Regions from separate parts of the Jeotgalibaca sp. A127 genome, predicted to be linked through region 2. Evidence: riboswitches for the same ligand, from Rfam matches in the RefSeq annotation. Region 2 holds a riboswitch; each other region holds the start of a gene.

Evidence for each region. Region 2 has a riboswitch for cobalamin ahead of ACTVAI_RS08260 (DUF4430 domain-containing protein). Riboswitches for the same ligand answer to the same signal wherever they lie in the genome.
Region 1: it holds a riboswitch for cobalamin, as region 2 does, so the genes downstream of both, ACTVAI_RS07080 (DUF4430 domain-containing protein) here and ACTVAI_RS08260 (DUF4430 domain-containing protein) in region 2, are expected to answer to the same signal.
Region 3: it holds a riboswitch for cobalamin, as region 2 does, so the genes downstream of both, ACTVAI_RS04925 (glutaredoxin domain-containing protein) here and ACTVAI_RS08260 (DUF4430 domain-containing protein) in region 2, are expected to answer to the same signal.

Annotation. Positions count from the first base shown of each region.
Region 1 covers NZ_JBQPRC010000005.1:78,073-85,047, forward strand. The annotation lists gene ACTVAI_RS07070 (Gfo/Idh/MocA family protein) at 1-642, shown strand, start outside; gene ACTVAI_RS07075 (nuclease-related domain-containing protein) at 807-1,661, opposite strand; adenosylcobalamin (AdoCbl) riboswitch at 1,810-1,964, shown strand; gene ACTVAI_RS07080 (DUF4430 domain-containing protein) at 2,146-2,544, shown strand; gene ACTVAI_RS07085 (ECF transporter S component) at 2,523-3,077, shown strand; partial or broken gene ACTVAI_RS07090 (BMC domain-containing protein) at 3,179-3,523, shown strand; gene ACTVAI_RS07095 (EutP/PduV family microcompartment system protein) at 3,542-4,006, shown strand; gene ACTVAI_RS07100 (cob(I)yrinic acid a,c-diamide adenosyltransferase) at 3,981-4,565, shown strand; gene ACTVAI_RS07105 (hypothetical protein) at 4,740-5,024, shown strand; gene ACTVAI_RS07110 (RidA family protein) at 5,286-5,672, opposite strand; gene add (adenosine deaminase) at 5,839-6,846, shown strand; tRNA gene ACTVAI_RS07120 (tRNA-Ala) at 6,902-6,972, shown strand.
Region 2 covers NZ_JBQPRC010000007.1:44,298-51,272, reverse strand. The annotation lists gene ACTVAI_RS08285 (YjjG family noncanonical pyrimidine nucleotidase) at 14-703, opposite strand; gene ACTVAI_RS08280 (S-ribosylhomocysteine lyase) at 831-1,298, shown strand; gene ACTVAI_RS08275 (VanZ family protein) at 1,333-1,782, opposite strand; gene ACTVAI_RS08270 (thioredoxin family protein) at 1,855-2,190, shown strand; gene ACTVAI_RS08265 (DUF6718 family protein) at 2,204-2,458, shown strand; adenosylcobalamin (AdoCbl) riboswitch at 2,509-2,659, shown strand; gene ACTVAI_RS08260 (DUF4430 domain-containing protein) at 2,728-3,111, shown strand; gene ACTVAI_RS08255 (ECF transporter S component) at 3,120-3,629, shown strand; gene ACTVAI_RS08250 (coenzyme F420-0:L-glutamate ligase) at 3,687-4,877, opposite strand; gene ACTVAI_RS08245 (VOC family protein) at 5,100-5,537, shown strand; gene ACTVAI_RS08240 (YczE/YyaS/YitT family protein) at 5,581-6,207, opposite strand; gene ACTVAI_RS08235 (MATE family efflux transporter) at 6,340-6,975, shown strand, end outside.
Region 3 covers NZ_JBQPRC010000003.1:191,424-198,398, forward strand. The annotation lists gene nrdF (class 1b ribonucleoside-diphosphate reductase subunit beta) at 1-427, opposite strand, end outside; gene nrdE (class 1b ribonucleoside-diphosphate reductase subunit alpha) at 439-2,964, opposite strand; gene ACTVAI_RS04925 (glutaredoxin domain-containing protein) at 2,966-3,199, opposite strand; cobalamin riboswitch at 3,322-3,515, opposite strand; gene ACTVAI_RS04930 (DUF2254 domain-containing protein) at 3,606-4,907, opposite strand; gene ACTVAI_RS04935 (2-keto-3-deoxygluconate permease) at 5,042-5,977, opposite strand; gene ACTVAI_RS04940 (methyl-accepting chemotaxis protein) at 6,273-6,975, opposite strand, start outside.

The sequences.
Region 1 (6,975 bases), on a different contig from region 2:
CTCGCGGCCGACAAGAACCTTTATTTGGCCGAAGCCATGACCATTTTCCATGTCCCGCTTTATCCAAAACTCAAACAGTGGATAGCGGAGCACGACCTTGGCAAACTCAAATACATCCACGCGCCATACGGAGCCTTCAAACCCGAAGACTCCCCGATGTATTTCTACAAACCCGAGCTGGCGGGCGGCGCACTCTTCGACATCGGAACTTACGCGCTCACATTCGCACTCGAGTTCATGACCAGCCAACCTGACGAAATCCTGACTTTCGGCAACCTACACGAAACCGGAGTCGATGAAACCTCCGTCATTCTTTTGAAAAATAAAGAAAAAGAACTGGCAACCATTACCTTATCTTTTGGTACCGACCTCCCACATGTAGGCGTCGTTGCGTTCCAAAAAGGTTACCTGGAAATACCGGGCTACACCCGCGCTAACCAAGCTACTTTTACGGACCTACAAGGAAACAAAACAGTGATTGAGACAACCGATACCGCCCATGCCTTCACTCATGAAATCAATAATTTCACCAATATGGTGCTGGAAAAGGGTGCTAACCCCACTCTCGCCAAAACAAAAAATGTCATGACTATTATGGATACGGTTCGGGCCGAATGGGGACTGGTTTATCCGTTCGATTAAATTATTATGGACCACCTACTCTGAATACTCGTTGGCTGTATAAGGTCAAGTGTGCAGAGAAAGGGGTCCTTCTCTGCGCGCTCCCGATACGAAGCTTTCCGAGCATGCAGACTTTCGCAAATAGTCTGCATACTCGGAATAATATTCATGAATGTATGCAGATTTTACTGTTTTAAGTAATCATGAATCATTCTTTTTGAAAATATTTTGTCGCACCACAAATAAATTTGATGGACGCGTTGTTTTTCTGGTGGAAATAAAGTATCTAATTCTAGAATTGTCCGTTCTAAACTGTTTCGTTTATGTTCAAATATGTTGCATCTTGGGCAAGTTAATCGTAGAAAACTGTATTCAACCATCCGAACCCGACACTCCCCACAAAGTACCCCACCCGCTACATCCTCCACACAGTACTTAGCCAACTGCTGATATGGATTATTCACAACATGGTGATTAGCCAATCGCTGACCCAACCGGACATCACTATCCCGCAAAAATCCGCCCGACCGTATCCGCAATTCGTTTAAATAACCTTGCACCTGATGCGGCAACAACACCGGATCATCCCGCCGCAACCCATACAAACTTACGCCCGTTCCCACAAATACTAATCGTGATTCTACCCGAACCGATACCCGCATCGACCGCAACAATTCTTCCAGCAACATCCGGGATCTCTTTAGCTGCGCCAACGGACAGGCTGATAGACCGACAAAATCCCCATCCATTAAGTCAAACGCCCCCATCCAATTTTTTACTTCAAACAAATAAACCACACCATCACAAATATATAAAGCATCAATCTGGCACAACTTTCCACCAACAACCAACACCAAATCATTCAACCGCACCGCACAATCATCAATCCGGGCACCCAATTCATCAAAGCTGCACTCACCAACCTGGCCCGATTCCGAATTCCGCAGCTGTCGCTCCAGCCTCGGCGAAAACACCATCCGCCCCTGTAGCGCACGCAATACCCGAAGCTCAACCGCCATTTCCCGTTTTTTCATCAACATAGCCATTCCCCCTTTACATATATATAAGCAAAAAACCTCGAAAAGCTTTTTTTAAAATAAAAAAATACCCTCTATAGCCTTAAACTGATCATACTTATATAAGCGCTTGCATTTTGCGGAACTTTCACCTACAATCAGAGGTGATAGAAGTACCATTCAAAGACAACCAAGATACGGAAGTTTGGTTAAATCCCAATACGGTCCCGCCACTGTAATCATATGGAGACATATGGAGTCAGATCTTTATCTTGGATTGCTAATAATGCAACGTTTGCTGTTTCGAGGTAAAACAGTATCGTCCCAGTCTATGTAATGGCGCATAGGCTTTTTTTGTACTCAAAAAACAGCTTCATTTTTAGCAAAATGAAGGACCTCTATCAAAAATTAGTAGATGGGGACTGGACTTCAAAGATGAAGGTGGGTAACCAATGACGGTTATTCAGTTCCTAATTTTTTATAATACAAAAATTAGGAGTGAAGGAAAATGAAAAAATATTTATTTTTATTAGCATCTGGATTTATTTTGGCGGGTTGCCAATCACCACAAACGACCGAAGAATCAATTTCCGAATCAACCATCTCATCAGTTATGGCAGAGACGATTACCGTCACGATGCGCATGTCCATTGATGGTGAAGAAGTTGAGGGTGGCAGCCAAGAAATACAAGTCGAAGAGGGCGCTATTCTCCTGGATGTTATGAAAGAGAATTATGACATCGAAGAAACGGACGGCTTCATTACGTCCATTGACGGACAGGAACAAGATACGGAAGCAGGGAAATATTGGTTATTTGATATAAATGGCGAAATGGCACCAGTGGGCGCAAATGAAACGGAACTCCAAGAGGGAGACGTTGTAGAATGGAAACTAGAAGCGATGTAAGAAAAAAGAGCCAAAAATTTTCGGTTAAGCGATTAGCTTTATTGGCTATCCTGACAGCCCTTTGTTATGTTGGCAGGATTGTCTTTCAATTTATCCCGAATGTCCAACCGATGACGACCATCCTCCTGTTGATAACATTGAATCTCACGATTACGGACGGCTTGATTGTTGCAGCTGCGTCCCTTATTCTGTCCAATATGGTTTTGGGAATGGGTCCTTGGCTTTTTCCACAACTCATCACGTATTTCCTTTTGCTGGGTTTCGCCGGCATCTTTCTCAAACCCCTTTATGGGAAGGGGAAGAAAAATACCCGCTTCATTTTTACTGCCTATTCTTTTTTGAACGGCCTGCTGTTCGGATTCATCATCTCCATTTTTTCTTACAATATGTATGGCATGACCAATTTTTGGGTCTACTATTTAATGGGGATTTCGTTCGACCTCATGCATGCGGCGGGAAATGCTGGTTTCTACTTGATCCTGGAACCGATTCTAGCACCGTTGTTACACCACCAAATGCGAAAAATCCATTGAACCGAGGATGCTCCTCGGTTTTTTCTTGTCTTGACTTTTAGAAAAAATAGAAATAATATGAGGGTGTGTGTTGCGCTTTCATATTGAAATGAGGGGCAAGTATGGAAACAAAGGAAAGAAAAATATTTGAATCCGTTCCGGGAAAACAAGTCACCATTGCGCATATCATTGCCAATCCTGATAAACGTATCTTTGACAAATTGTGATTACAAAATGAGTATTACCAGGCAATTGGTATCATGACCATTACGCCAAGCGAAGTGGCCGTAATTGCCGTGGACATGGCTAAAAAACAAGGGCCGATAAAAATTGGTTTTGTTGATCGCTTCAGTGGCTCAGTTTTTATTTTGGGAGACATTGCCGCTGTTGAAGGAGCAATGATAGAAACAACATCATTTCTTGAGAGGATGATGGGATTTAGTGTACCTAAAATTACGAAAACATAAATCGAACGGGGTCTTTATATGAAAAAGATAATGTATATCGGATCGATTGGGAGCGGAAAAACGACGCTTTGCCAAAGTATTTTAGGCGAAGAGCTGAAATATAACAAGACGCAGGCAGTGGAGTTTTACCCCCAAATGATTGATACGCCAGGCGAATTCGTGCAGCATCGGCGTTTTTATAGTGCCTTACAGATGATGGCAGCCGAATCGGAAATTATCGGCTTGATCTCCAGCGCCATTGAACAGGAAATGATTTTTTCACCAAACTTTGCCCAGAACATGATGCGACCATGTATCGGGATTGTTACCAAGATTGATTTATGCGAGGACGAAAAACAAATACAGGATGCAGAGAAACGACTGCAACTAGCCGGAGTGGAAAAGATTTTTCGTGTTTCTGCCGTAACCGGCGAGGGCATGCCAGCATTAATAGATTATTTAAAAGGAGCAGATGTTCATGCAAATATACACTCGGACCGGTGATAAGGGTTACACGCGCATTGTCGGGGGCATCCAATTAGCTAAAGACGAAGCACGGGTCATTGCCTATGGAACCGTGGATGAATTGAACAGTATCGTTGGAATCATTACCAGTCTGGATGAAACGAAGCCACAACTTAGAGCGGAACTGATGCAAATTCAACAGTATCTGTTCGATTGTGGCAATGATTTGGCAACACCACATGGTAAAAATCCATACAGGGTGACCAAAGATTTAACTTTTTGGCTAGAAAGTAGAATTGATGTATACGCGGATATCCCACCCGTAGTGGAGTCATTTATTTTACCAGGGGGGACAACGCTTGCCAGCACGCTTCATTTTGCACGTACCGTGGCACGCCGGGCGGAAAGAGAAATCGTGACCTTCCAATGGACTAACGATATGAATGAGGAAGTCCTCAAATTTATCAACAGGTTATCGGATTATTTCTTTGCAATTGCGCGGGTTGTTAATGCGGATGCACAGATTAAAGACGTGCTATACGAACGCAGCGGTAAAGTCTTCCATACCGAAATAACTAAAAAAGATTTAAAAGATTAGAAATGAAACCGTTTTATAAAAAACTATTGACAATTATTTCTTTGAATAGTACATTTAGAGGGTAGAGCACAAGGGCGTGCGAATTAAAAATACGAGCAACGAGGCCGTAAGTACACGAGTATCAATGATACTCCCGTTACTTGCGGCCTTTTTTTGCGAGAAAGGAGGGTAATGATGGAGAAAGTCAGATTTGGAACAACTTTATACATGGGTGATAATAGCTTGGAGCATTTAGCGGAATTTGAAAATGAACGACTATTAATTGTTACAGATGGATTTATTGCTTCTTCTCAAATTCTGGAAACCGTATTGAATTATTTTTCATCCACGACAACATTCAAGCTAATTTGGGGGAAATGGAAATGCTCCAGAAGGCAGCCGGTAATATTCCCGTCATTGGCAATGGGGGAATCAAAAATGAATGCCTGTTGGAAAAAATGCTCAACACTGTTCCATTAGCCTCCGTTGCAAGGCCACTCATCTTGAATCCGAATTTTCCATTTGATGGAAAAATGGAAAATGTCCCCGCAGGCCTGCAAAAAAGTATTGATAGTTCACCTGAATGGTATTTCAACGAACCACAGTAAGGCCAGTGCGCCTATACTGCGGTTCGTTTTATTTATTTTTCTTACAGTGTCTGCACATCAATCCCGTTTACCACCAAAAATTTTCAAAAAAAATACTGCCTCCGGATCAAATCATCCAAAAGCAGTATTATCTTTATTTAATCGGGCGTTTCGCCACGATTTCAATTTCGACATCTGCACCAAGCGGCAATTCCAGAACAGCGACGCAAGTCCGGGCCGGGTATGGGGCCTCGAATTGCGTTTTATAAACTTCATTCATCGCCTCAAAATGTTTCATTGAAGTCAGATACACATTCACTTTGACCACATCATCAGGTGTTAGATCCGCTTCAGCCATAACTGCCAACAAATTAGTAAAGCACTGCACAGTCTGAGCCGCAATATCATCACCCAATTCACGAGCATCAATCGCATTCTTGGCCGTTTGACCGGAAAAATAAACATACTCGCCAGCGTCGACCGCATGCGAATAAGGACCCGACGCCATTACACTGTCTGCTGTATAAATTTTTCTAACCATATCTGAAACCTCCTATTAAGTCTTTGATACCATTCATTCTAGCGAAGTACCTCCCTATATACAAATAATCATCGCCGAAAAACCAACCTATTGAATTTATGCTTTTACTTTTGGCAACAAAATCTCTATAATATTTCTTAATATACATTTGAAAGGCAGTGTAATCATGGAAAAATCAATCATCGAACAACTCCCGAAAGTGGAACTACATTGCCACCTTGATGGCTCCGTGCCACTACCAACTTTGCGTAAATTCGCAACCGAGGCAGGCTACCAACCCGGCGAAATCGAAAAGGCCATAGCACCGGATAAATGCCTCAACCTGCAAGACTATCTCGACAGCTTTGACGCAATCCTGCCACTTCTCCAGACTGCCCAAAACCTGGAAGAGGCCACTTACGCAACCATTGAAGCCGTCGCCAACGACAATGTGAAATATATCGAACTACGTTTCGCACCGCGACTGCATACACGAGAAGGGCTGACCCTTCATGAAGTACTGGATGCCGTTATCCGCGGACTCGAAGCCGCAACCGACGTATTCCCGGTCAAAGTCAACCTCCTAATCAGCGCCATGCGCCACCATTCCAACGCGGACAACTTGGCACTTGTCGAGCAAATCAAAACCTACCACAATCCTTACGTCGTCGGTTTCGATTTCGCCGGAGATGAAAAAGAGGGCGCCAACCAGCACATAAAACCAGTCGTGGATGCGGCCAAACAAGCCAATCTTCAAATCACGCTCCATTCCGGTGAGTGTAACTGCCCGCATAACGTCGTGGATGCAATCCACCTCGGTGCAACCCGAATCGGCCACGGCGTCGCAGTCAGAAACGACAAAAAAGCCCGCGACCTTTGCCGCGAGCGTAATATTTTATTGGAGGTGGCTCCAACCAGCAACGTCCAGACCAATGCAATCGCGTCCCTGGATGACCATCCCTTGCGCCTGTTCCTGGACGAAAACGTTCCGTGTTGCGTCAATACCGACAACCGAACCGTCTCAAACACAACCCTCAGCCGCGAATACCAACTCATGGCTGAAAATTGCGCCTTGACCTATGGCGAAATGAAGAAATTAAACGTAGCAGCTATCCGCCACTCATTCGCAAGCGCGGAAGTAAAACAAACGATTCAAAAACAACTTGAAAATTCTTACGCTCCCTATCTGGACTAAGAAAAATCTTGTGCTATAATTATCTTTAGCGTTACCAATGACGCTAAAGAATCCCGGGCGATTAGTATAGCGGGAGTACGCTAGCATGGCATGCTAGTAGCACGAGTTCGATTCTCGTATCGTCCATCC
Region 2 (6,975 bases):
TCATCCCTTTACTTCATATTTTCAATATAGCAGTTAGTTCGTCCAAAGCTGTAATTTCATAAGTTGGTTGAATGTGAGAATAAGGATTTTTTTGTTTTGTTGGGTTGAACCAACAAGTATCGATTCCAGCATTCATTCCTCCTAGAATATCAGAAGTCAGTGAGTCACCAATAATCAGAGTTTTATTAACATCGCATTCGGGAATTCGCTCAAAAACATAGTCAAAATATTCTTTTGTTGGTTTTTGAAAACCTGTTTCTTCGGAAACAAAAATATCGCGGAAATAGTTAATCAAGCCTGAATCGTTGATGCGACGATGTTGCGTGCGCGCTACCCCATTCGTCACGGCATAAAGATCAAATTCTGACTTCAAGTTTTCCAGCAATGAAAGACTGCCCTCAATCAAGAAGTGTCCTTTTTCTAAATTGCCGCGAAATTTCTTGTCCATCTCTTTACCATTTACACTCAGTTGGTGAAGGGAAAAGAAAGTTTCAAACCGCTTTGCGATTAAAACATCCTTAGCGAGTAACCCTTTCTCGAATTGGCTCCAATAATCTTGATTAATTCGGGAATAATTTTGAACATTTATTTCACTTGGTTCAATCGCCAATTCTATCATCAGACTTGAAATGGCGTGGTGTTCTGCAGCCTTGAAATCGAGTAAAGTATCATCTATATCAAATAGTAAAGTTTTGTAGGACATGTGTTTCTCCTTGTCAGATATTCTAATCTAGATTTTCACGCTTATTAGATAAAATGTCAAATCGGGTCTCTTTCATTCTCAGTGATTTTCTTGTAGGATGGGAAAGAAGGAAAAAGGAGGAATTTAAGTGGCTAAAGTAGAAAGTTTTGAACTGGATCATAATATTGTGAAGGCGCCCTATGTACGAGTGGCTGGTACAGAAACAAATGGAGAAGCAACCATTCAAAAAATTGATTTGCGTTTCCTACAACCAAATAAAGATGCTTTTCCAACAGGTGCAGTTCACACCTTGGAACATTTATTGGCAACCTATATGCGTGATTATTTACCGGGTATTATCGATATCTCGCCAATGGGATGTCGGACAGGATTCTATTGCATTAAATGGAATGAATCAACTGCGGATGAAATTGCGGAAGCTTTAGAAAAAACATTGGAAAAAGTTTTGGAAACAGAAGTGATTCCAGCTGTAACTGCTAAGGAATGTGGAAACTATCGCGACCACAGCTTATTCTCGGCAAAAGAATACGCACGTGAAGTTCTGGAAAAAGGCATCAGTCGCGATCCTTTCGAACGCGTGCTGCCTGCAAAATAACAAACAGAAACAGCTCTCCCTCAGGAAAGCTGTTTTATTTTTTTTTCATATTTTTCGCCGTCCCATATCCTAACAGACCAAAAGTAGATCCGCTCGTATCCAACAGCACATCCCAAAAGCTAGGACCACGATTTGGTACAAAAGCTTGATGGATTTCGTCGCTAATTGCGTACAAGAAACAAATGGAAAGAGCCAACGCGTAACGTTTTTTACTTTTTACGCCACTTTTAGAGAGTGCATTCACGACCAGTAACCCCAGTATAAGATAAACGGTGAAGTGGGCACCTTTGCGAATGAGGAAATGTATTGTGTCTTGGTCTAGGGTGATAGAGGGGAAGAGGGAATGCCAGAGCGAAAGAATGGTGCTGACGATTGAACCACTCAAAGAACCGGAATCAGAGCCTTTTTGGGCCGAAAAGGAAAAAATGAGCCCCATCCAGGCTACGACAAATCCCCAATGTAACCATTTATTATTTCGTGACATAGAGAAACTCCTTTTTTTATAGGTTTAGTATATCATGTTATAATATTAAAAAAGGAAAAATTAAAGGAGGGAATGGCATTGATTCCATATGTAGAAGCGCAACGCATAGAGGATGTTCATACCTTTATAGCGGAACATCAATTTGCTTTTGTTTATGTTTCTCGGATAGACTGCGGCGTATGCCATGCTGTTTTACCACAGGTTAGGGAAATGTTAACTGCTTTCCCTGAAGTTAAAATGATAAAAGTGGATGCTGACAAGATTCCAGCCATAGCAGGGGCGTTTAGTGTGTTTACTGTACCAGCGTTGTTACTATTTGTAGATGGCAAGGAAATGATTCGCAAAGCCCGTTTCGTCATAATGGCAGAACTGGAGGAACAGATAGCACGACTTGTAGAAAATTACTGATTCAGGAGGAGTTATGGGAAATAAATATTTAGTTGCAAAAACGTTTAAGAAAAAAGGGAGCGCGGCAATTTCGTTGAGAGATGTCACGGATTTTCTGAATTATATCCCGCAACTCGAAGGGGTTTTCAAACGTTCCGCTGAATTTCTTATCGTAAGTTGCGATGAAGGGGCTAAGCTGGACGATGCATGGCCAGAGTACGCTCCAATACAAGTTGAGAATACAAAAGAGGCTTTCGAGAAAGCTGTTCAGGAAAAGACGACTCGCTAATTTGCAGACTTGCTAAAAAATGAAGTCTTGGATACAATGATGAAAGATAAAACCCAATACAAAGACTCCTCGGATATGGAAGTTGGTGAAAATCCAACACGGTCCCGCCACTGTGAGAACATCATCGCTGTTCAAGTCAGATCTTTATCCCTGGATGCTTATACGCACGCATACGGTTTCGAGGTAAAACGGTATTGTTTTTTTGGTCTATGTGGCAGGGCGCATAGGCTTTTTTGTTGCCTGTGTAAAAAACAAAAGGAGTGTAAAGAATGAAAAAATGGTTTTTATTGCTTTTTGCAGGGGCAACTTTGACAGCTTGTGGAACAAAAACTGAAGCAGTCGATTCAACGGTGGAAAGCGCAGATTTGTCTGAGGTCACGATTAATGTATCTGTTGAAGGGGAATTGATTGAAGCAGGTTCAGTGACAGCTGAGGTAGAGCCTGGAGAATTCTTGTTGGATGTTATGAAAGAAGAATTCGAAGTCGTTGATGAAGATAACTTCATCACAACAATCGATGGTTACGAGCAAGATGCAGAAGCAGGTAAATACTGGTTATTTGATTTGAATGGGGAAATGGCACCAGTAGGCGCTCATGAATTAGAATTGTCAGATGGAGACGTCGTGGATTTCGATTTAGCAGGACTTGAGTAACCATGTCAATGAAGCGTTATGATGCAAAACATATTGCATTGCTGGCAATTTTGGTTGCATTGAATTATGTCGGACGCGTTGTCTTTCAATTTTTACCCAATGTTCAACCCATGACCGCTATTTTGTTAATACTGACCTTGTATCTAGGCCTGGGGGACGGGTTGATTGTGGCTGGTCTATCCCTCTTTTTATCAAATATGATACTGGGGATGGGTCCTTGGACGTTTGCCCAACTGTTTAGCTATGCAGTGATTATCCTTTTTACAGGAATCGTACTACGGCCTATTCATGGAAACAAAACAAAGTGGCTTTTTGTTTTGTTTGCCTTATTTTCAGGTTTTTTCTATGGGTTCGTGATATCGTTGGTGTCATATAAAACCTATGGCATGACTAATTTTTGGGCCTATTATACTTTGGGTTTGCCGTTTGACTTTGCTCATGCAGTTGGGAATGCAGGTTTTTATATCATCCTGGAACCTATCTTGCGACCATTATTTGAAAAGTATATTAAAAAATAATTTTCCACAAAAGATGTCAAAAAATCCGCACAACCAATACAGGTTATGCGGATTTTCTTATTTAGTATAATTATCGAAGTAACCTTGGATGAAGATGAAAGGTGTTCCTTTATCTCCACTACCTGAAGTTAAATCGGACAGGGAGCCAATTAAGTCAGTCAATTGACGAGGAGTTGTTCCTTGAGATTCCATTGCGCCAACCAAGTCAGTTTCTTTGTTCTTGATGAACTCAGAAATTGCTAGACGTAATTCTTCACCTTGTAATTCAGCGAAGTTGTTGTCAGCCAAGTATTTCAATTTGATTTCGCTAGGAACTCCGTCAAGACCAGGTGTGTAAGCTGGAGATACAACTGGATCAGCAAGTTCCCAAATTTTCCCGACAGGATCTTTGAACGCGCCATCACCATATACCATAACCTCAACCGTTTTGCCTGTTGCTTCTTTAATGCGGCTTTGGATGTTATCAACGATTGGTTGTGCATTGCGAGGGAACAATTTAACTGTTCCTTCAGTTGCTTTGTTAGCGCCAAGCAAACCATAGGACTCATTAAAGCCACTGCCGTTAACAGGTTCAGCCAAAATGTTATCCAAGCTGTAAACTTTTTCAGCACCGTTATCTTTCAATTGTTTTTTTGTTCTGAAACGTGAGTGAATATCGCAATTCAAAACGCTCTTTGTATAGTCTAGAATGGATTTTGCGTTATTTGAGAAAATAACTTCACACTCAATACCATATTCTTCTACAATTGATTTATAGTAATCAATATAGTCGATTCCAGTAAAGGTATGTTTTTTATATCCAAAGTGTTCACGGAACTCAGCTTCAGACAATGTATCTGTCCAAGGGTTCACGCCTTTTTCATCCAGTGATTCTAAATCTACTAAATGATTACCAACCTCATCAGCAGGGTAGCTAAGCATCAATACGATTTTTTTCGCACCTTTTGCAATTCCACGTAAACATACAGCAAAACGATTACGACTTAAAATTGGGAAAATAACACCGATTGTATCATCCCCGAATTTTTTGGCAACATCTGTTGCAATGTCATCGATAGATGCATAATTTCCTTGTGCCCGAGCAACGATTGATTCTGTTACAGAAATGATGTCACGGTCACCGATGGTAAACCCTTCAACCTTTGCTGCGTTCAGTACAGTGTCGACAACGATTTGTTCTAAGTCATCACCTTTGTTGATGATTGGACCACGAAGACCTCTAACGACAGTTCCTACTACTCTCTCCACTTAAATCTCTCCCTAAATGTTCAGTCAATCCCTATCTTACTATAAAATAAAGGAATAAGAACTGAAAAATTCAAACTAATGGTAGTACTGGGTAATTATATGCTTATTGAATGAGTTTTACAACAAAAAAATGAAAGTTAACGAATAGTTATTCTTTGACGGCTAGTGTAAAACAAACTAAGATGAACGTGCAAGTATCTTATTCGAAAAGAGGGTTATAATATGTTAATCGATTCATATCCTTACCTAGTATTCGAAGGAAGAGCAGAAGAAGCAATCAACTACTACGCGGATATCTTAAGTGCAGATATTCTAGACCTCACAAAGTTCAGCGATATGCCAGAAGATCCTGAAAGAGATCCCGTGCCGGAATCTATCCAAGACCGGATAATGAATGCTACTCTCCAATTACCAAACGGATCCTATCTCATGCTTTCCGACAATTTTCCGGGGATGCCGTATGTTGTGGGTAACAATATCACCGTGACACTCGTCTTTGACAATATAGAAGAAACACGCGATGTGTTTGATAAGTTAAAACAAGGTGGAAAAGTGAATATGGAACTGCAGGAAACTTTCTGGAGTCCCCTCTATGGCCAAACAACCGACAAATTTGGGGTGGAGTGGATGCTCTCAACCTTGGCGGTAGACATAACTTAAAAAATGAAGCGAACAAGATTATTTTCTCTTGTTCGCTTCATTTTTAATTTGCTTCGAATTTTTGTAATAGCTTGAAAAATTTAATCCGGAAAAATTGCAATAGAGGTCCCATTAAGAACGCACTTACAAGTGTCATCGCTCCAACTGTTGCACCCAGCACATATCCGAGGCCAACGGATGAAAAGTCCAACACAATCCGAGCATATTGGAAACGAATTTTGCCTTTTCCAAGTGTCTCTGCAACTAATGGTAACGCATCATACGGAGAAACTCCCAGATTAGCAACAATATTCATTGCCGCTCCGATTGCCAAGAATAAAACACCCAGAATAGCAATGACAATCCTCAGCCATAATGCTTCGGCTTGTCCAAATGTTCCGAGACCAAAATTAACGATAATATCGGAAATATTTCCCACTAACAAAATGTTCAAGATGGTACCCAGGCCGATTAAGCATTTATCTACAAATAGAATAAAAATAGTGGCAATTGTGGTAGTGAGAATACTTGTTATGCCATAGCGAAGTCCTGTAAATTCAGTAATTCCAAGATTTAAGGTTGTAAAAGGATCTGTTCCAAGAGAGGCAATGCGTACAAAAGCGACAGCAAATCCTATTAAAATGATCCCAAGTATCGTATATAGGAGCCGCACAGTTAAGTTTTTTTTCAATTTTTTTCCTCCTCTTTATCGGCACTGAATATTATATAAAAAATGTTCGGAAATAACCATCTTTTATTATTCCTAAAATGTAGTAAAATGAATCCGCATACTAAAAATTAGACCGCAGATGGAGACTGAAAAATGACAGATATGACCGTGGGGAAACCGTTGACACTCCTGATTAAATTTACGATTCCTTTAATTTTAGGGAATTTGTTCCAACAATTATATAGTCTAATAGATACGATGATAGTGGGGAGAACACTTGGCTTAAGTGCGTTAGGCGCTATTGGGGCAGTTGCGAGTTTAACTTTCTTCTTGCAAGGATTTATTCAAGGGATTGCTTCGGGCCTTTCTTTGGTGTTGGCACAAAGGTTGGGAATGAAAGATGGAGACCGAATCCGTAGCAGTTTTATTTCTAGTTTGTTGTTGTCGCTGGTTATTGTTGTACTTATCAGTGTCCTGGGTTATGTATTTTCGGACTTTTTGTTGTCGTTAATGCATATACCTGTAAAATTCTATAGTCAGAGTAAAGATTATTTTATTTATTCCATACTGGGACTGGGCGCAATGATGCTTTTTCATGTCATGATAAATTCATTACGCTCCATGGGAAGTACCAGGCAATTATTATATTTGATGGTATTATCGCAAATCCTTAATATTATTTTTGACTTTCTGTTCGTTATTATTATACCGCTAGGAGTGAAAGGAGTTGCTTTGGCAATTATTTTGTCTCAATTTCTAGTCGGAATCATCTGTTATTTTTATTTGTCT
Region 3 (6,975 bases), on a different contig from region 2:
AACCTGTTTGGTAAATCTCATTAATACGCTTCGCTTTGTATTGCAGAGTCTGATTTGAATTGGTCCATTCGAAAATTTCTTCGATTTTGCGGTTATTATTCAAAGAGATAAAAATTGTACTGTAACTTTTCGCATGGACGGACTCCATAAACAAGATATTATTCAAGACAGCTTCCTCATGCTGGGTTCGGACATCTTCCCGCATGACATTAGCTCCTTCTTCCGATTGCAAGGTATCCAGTAACGTTAGACCGCCAAAGGCTTTATTGACAACTTCGCGCTCTTCTTCCGTCAAACTTCTCCAATCATCCAAATCATTTGAGACCGGAATGCGGGTATCCAGCCAAAACTGGGAAGTCAGTTTTTCCCATGTATGTTTATCCAGTTCGTCTTCTAGTTTATTCCAGTCAATTGCTAAATAATTCATGCCTATTCCCCCTATACCATGCAGCTTTCACAAGAATTTGCACCAATAATATCTCCATCATCCGTATATGTTCGAACGTAGTATAACGATTTAATTCCCTTGCTAAACGCATAATTGCGAAGGCGATTTAAGTCTCGGGTGGTCATGGCAGTCGTTTTACCAACTTTCCATTCGTATAAGCCTTCCGGAATTTGCGAGCGCATGAATAATGTTAAACTCATACCTTGATCAATATGTGGCTGTGCAGCGGCATATACATCAATTATTTTACGTTGATCCATGTCAAAAGCTGATGTGTAATAAGGCATCTTTTCATTGGATAAATAAGGAGCTGGATAGAAAATGGCACCCACTGTTTTTTCTTGACGATGCTCGATTCGTTGCGTAATAGGATGTAAAGAAGCACTTGTTTCATTGATATATGAGATAGATCCATTCGGTGCGATTGCCAGGCGATTACGATGGTAAAGGCCATATTTCTGGACATTTTCTTTCAGCTTTTCCCAATCCGAAACAGTTGGAATTGCGACATTTTTGAAGATAGCCGCCACCTTATCTGATAGAAACTGGAATTCTCCTTTCAAATAAGGCTCAAAATAGCTACCATCTGCATATTTTGATTTTTCAAAATTATGAAAAGCCCTCTTTTTTTCCATGGCTATTTTGTTACTTGCTACCAATGAATAATAATTCAATGCTCGGAAATAGGCATCTGTAAACTCAAGGGACTCCGGTGAACCATATGTCATTTGGTTGAGTGCAAATGCAGTATGCAATCCCATCGCGCCTAAGCCGATAGTGTGATATAGCGCATTTCCTTTTTTAATTGTGGGTACTTCATTGATATCCGTTTGCTCAGTAACAGTTGTTAACGCACGTACGGCTACTTCGATAGATTTGCCAAAATCCGGTGATTCAAGGATATTCGGGATATTTGTCGAACCCAGATTACAGCTGATATCCGTCCCTGTGATTTGATAGGATAAGTCATCATTTAAGATTGAGGGTTCTTGCGGTTGGAAAATTTCACTGCACAAGTTACTCATTATTATTTTTCCATCAACGGGATTTGCCTTGTTGACAGTATCAATATTGATAATATATGGATAGCCCGATTCCTGTTGGAGACGGGAAATTTCTTGTTCCAAATCCCGTGCATTAATTTTGTACTTACGGATTTCATCATTAGCAATCATTTCATCGTATTTTTCAGTTATGTTGATATAAGAAAACGGCACACCATATTCTCTCTCCACATCATAAGGACTGAATAAATACATGGGACGATTTGTTTTTAATAATTCATAATATTTATCAGGAACCACTAAGCCTAGTGACAATGTTTTTACCCGAATTTTTTCGTCTGCGTTTTCTTTTTTGGTAGATAAGAAGGCATAGATATCGGGGTGGAAAACATTCAAATAAACGGCCCCAGCCCCATTCCTTTGCCCGAGCTGATTACTATAGCTGAAGCTGTCTTCCAATAATTTCATCACTGGGACAACACCAGAGGAGGCATTTTCTATTTTTTTGATCGGTGCCCCTGCTTCACGTAAATTTGATAAATTGACGCCCACACCGCCACCTTTTCTGGATAGCTGCAATGCTGAGTTTATGCCGCGACCAATCGAAAGCATCGAATCATCCAAATCAACCAAAAAACATGATACTAGTTCTCCACGACGTTTTTTCCCCGCATTCAAGAACGTCGGTGTTGCGGGTTGGTAACGTTGCGTGATCATTTCTTCTGCTAAACCCCAAGCCAACCTCTCATCACCGTTGGCCAAGAATAAAGCATTAAATGCAATACGGTCTTCATATCGTTCCAAGTATTTAGTACCATCATTCGTTTTCAGGGCATATTGGGTATAGAACTTATAGGCTCCCATGAAGCTCTTGAAACGGAATTTATGGGCATACAGTTTTTGAAAAAGCTCTTTTATGTAGGACATTTCATACTTGTTCAGGATTGTCTCGTCTATATAGTCTTCACGAACCAAATAGGCGAGCTTTTCTTCTAAAGTGTGAAAAAATACCGTATTCATATTTATTTCTTCCAGGAAATAAACGCGTGCGGCCTCTTTGTCTTTCTGTAATGGAATCATCCCATCAACCGGGATATTTACTTCATTATTTAAATTAAAATAACTAACACGTTTCGTTTGTTTACCCAACTCATCCAACTCTCTTTCCAATTTCTGAATGTCTAAATCGTTACCCTGAAATTCAAATTCATGTAACACGGGAATGCCGTATTCCGCTTCAATCTCATGGACAGTGAAGCAAAACAAGGATCCGAAATTCCGGTTTCCACCACCGAAAGTACCTATACACAAGCGTTTATTTTGTCCCGTTTCCAAAAAATCTTTTACTGGTTCAGTGACTTCAGAAACGTATGTGGGAACAATTAAAATAAACGGTTCATCCATTTCAACAAACGGATTCGTTACGGTTATCTCAAGCCCATTGAAATTTGGAATTTTTTCGACGAATCGCCGAGTTTGACCCGTAACGGTGAAATAAGCTATTTTTGCCATCTTAATTTACCAAGGCATCCAGTAGTTGCGGTTGGAAACCATTAAAAGGCGGCTCACCTTCTATTTGAATAACAGGGAGGCTTTGGAAGCCAAGCGCTTTTACCTCTTCCACCCATACAGGATTTTCAGATATATTTTTTTCGAAATAGGATACGTTGCGTTTATCTAAATATTTCTTGGTGAACATACATTGGCCACACCCGACCTTACTGTATATGGTTATTTTTTTTGACATGTCGCTCTCTCCTTTTTTGTTTTTTGGGTACAAAAAAACCGCCCATTTAGAATGAACGGTAAAAAACGATAGAAACCCCTATTGAGAGAGCCCACCGTTTCATCTTTTTCATCCCCGAAAAATAGAAACAACAATCATTGGCAGGTCTCCTGGCTCATGTTTCATCCTACTTTAGCCCTTCCCATATTTCTTATTCAAAAGAAGATACAGTGGTTTGCTATTTCGTCCACATTAACAGTTGCGGGGGCAGCTCCAGTTTTTAACTGGATTCCCTATTATGGCATCAGCTGATGCCACCAAAAATTGCGGTACTATATTTTGTGCTATTTATTTGTTTTGTAGTTCTAACATACTACATATTGAATAATACCATAGAGCCCACAACTAGGCTAGACAAAAGTGCGCATTATTCCTTCATTGCCATTATCTCTTCATAGCGTTCGGTTAGTCTACGCTGATCCATTTCTTCCGGGAAATTCGGGGTCGTTAATTGGTAAACGTGGGTGCTATAGGATTTAATAAACGATAATTTTTCTGGGTGAGCCGCATACGCCACCGTTAATAACGAATCAAATAAAGCGCTGGCTCCCGAGATATCCTGCTTCATGTAATGAATCAATTGCCAATAACTTTCATAAAGATCCTTGGCAAAATTATTGAAGTCATAAAAGACAACACCGGTATAGTCTTCATTATCTTCGTGCTCACCCAAAAGTACGAACCTTCCTGGCAATGCAGCCATCTTCCCGTCCAATAATGCTTTATACTGCAGTATATGAATGGCGCTGTTAGGATCGTTTATACCCGGAGATACTGCTCGCAGTGCAACTTCCACCAGCTTAGTCCGGGCAAATATAGGATCATACATCGTAGATGGGGCTATTTCAAATACAAGAGCGCGATTGAAAGGCTCTGCGATTTTCTCAATCGCGTCTATTTTCTTATTCGTATATAAAATCCCTAAAGGTTTATTGCGTGCTACGAAATCACCTATTCTAACGTATAAAACCAAGCTACCTTCCCATTCCTGGGCTAGCGTGACCATCCGATCGAAGTTGATGTATTCCACATAACCATCTTGAGTAGCTTGAATCGTGTAAACATGAAGACGGTCGAATTCCGGTAGATGTTGAACTGTTGGTTTTTCAGAAAAAAATGCCACTGCCTTGTCAAACGATTCATCTGCTTCGTGATACAAGCGATCCACTAGCTGTTCCATGCGAACGAACATAGCGACTGAATAGACAAAACGCACAAAAAATAGAACGCTGAAAAGCGCATAAATCAAGGCTACCGTGGCTGATAACACCAAATACTCATGTTCTGAATTACGCATAAAGAATAAGGAAGACAAACAGTAAATAAACCCACCCAGGAACACCCCTAGCGCTTGCATAGGTGCCTTATGCAGCAAAAAATTCTCCACTGTTCTCGGACTGAAATTGGATGAATAAAACGATATCACTGCCAACATTGTCCCAAAAGTGAATGTGGCAACTGAAAAGAGTGACCCTGCCAAGAGCGAAAGAATATCCTTTGCCAAGTTGACACTCGTCAAGAAAACAGGAGATATTAGTTCAACTGTCGGGATCAACCGTGTATCCAGCGCTATGATGACTAGTGCCAGCATGAACGCTATCAGGACATTACCGCCTAAGGTTACCCAAATACGCTTTTCTTCATATACTAATTTTAAAGCATCCAGCATATGTGTTTCCCCCTTTTTAAACCTGTTTTCTATATTGTAGCATTTAAATAATGGGACTCCTTTGAAACAAACAAATCCATATATAAAACCGTTCATTGGATTATGAACGGTTTTATATATCATCAGTAATGACTCTACTTCACGTAGGCATTTTTATATAAACTTTTTACAAAAAAGGAAGTCGTTACACTTGTTAAAACTGTCGCTGTTAAAAGTTGGCCAGTCGCACTTGAAACGTACTGTTGAAGCTCAGGATGTGCTACTGCCAATATCCCCAATGTTGATACAGAAATCCCTGCAATTGAAAGCATTGAAACTGCGCCAATGCCATCTTGTTTTAATACTTTTTTGTCAATCAAAAATATAGGACTCATCGCGATATAATAGATGATTACAAGTAGCAAACCCTGCAAGCCTGATTTTGCCACTTCAACAAGATCAATACCTTGTCCGATATTCCAACCGAGAATCGGTAACAAGACACCTGAACCCGGAGCAAATAGTTGTGCAAATTTTACATCTAAATTTCCGATTAACATACCAAGGCCTATTGGGACCAATGTGGAAATAATAGGCATCCAGTCCATTTCAGCTCCAGCCGCCGATGTAATACTGTAAACAATTACTGGTATGATAGGCAGACTGAACACACCAATCAAGCCAAAAGCTGCCGTATCATCATCTGTCCCGTACTCTTTAATTAGTGAGAGATAAATAGCTGGATTCAAACTGCTTATTCCTACTACAAGTGCCATGGTACTAATACCAAAAATTCCTTCTTGCCCAAATAATTGAATAGCTGCCAAGCCAAAACCGACACTCAAAATGAATTTTACTACTAATAAAATACCTTGTCTTTTTAAAACGCGCACGAGTCTTTTTAAGTCAATGGTTGTTCCAGAAAAGAAACATAACACGCCCAAAATAAAGTTCATGCTATCACCAGAAAAAGTCGCTTCAGTTAAACCACCGATCCGAACCAAATCCGGCCATATCGTATAAAATAAAGCACTTAGAAATAATGGCACTAAAAACAAGCCCGCAGGCACTTTCGTAATCTTATCGTACATCGTATGTCTCCTTTTTTTAAACTAATCATCTAAAAAAGTCTATCATATTAGGAGAGTTTTTTAAAGGATTACTTGGAAATGCTAATTCTATATTGCACTTATTGCGCGACTTTTAAATGAAATAATCTTTCCAGAAAAAGGTTAATTAGTCAGTGATACCATCATTTTTTTACTTTATGTATTATAAAGAACAGTGACGGTTCCTTGCAATAAGCATTCACGAAAAGTATGTATATTTAAAAAAACTCTCCCTTTTTAATCGGGAGAGTTACAAAGGATAGTCAAATTTACCCTTTTAATATTTAAATTTTTGCATGCCAAGGGTTAGTTCCTCAGCAAGATGAGCCAAACTGTCACTCGCTTCTGAAATCTGACTCATAGCATTGACTTGTTCATCTACTGTAGCAGATGCTTCTTCTGTACTGGCGGCGTTTTCTTCTGAAATAGCAGCCAGTTGCTCCATAGTATGAATAATTAAATTTTTCTTCTCATCCATAATCGAGCTTGTCACATCCAATTGTTCCATTGCCTTGCCAACCTCATCTAAGGTATGTGCTATTCCGTAAAACTTATTATGCGTTTCGGATAAACTATATAGCTGCAGGTCATTCATGTCCTTCATAACAGCTAATGAATCCTTTGCCGCTTGCGTTTTATAATTTAGTGCATCAATCGTCCCTTTTATTTGATCGGCAAATTCATTTGACTGACTCGCTAATTTTTTAATTTCATCTGCTACTACTGCGAATCCTCTACCCGCTTCACCTGATCGAGCAGCTTCAATCGATGCATTAAGAGCGAGTAAGTTGGTTTGATCCGCAATGGACTTAATCATCGTACTCACTGAACCTATTTGCTCGACACTAGCATTTGTTTCCCCAATAACTTCTCCAACTTCTAACTGGGCTTTACTAGCATCTTTTGTTTTTTCTTGCAAATCTCTAAGCTTCTCCAAGCCTTCCTCTTTGAGCCTGTTAACTTGCACAGAGTAAGTGCTC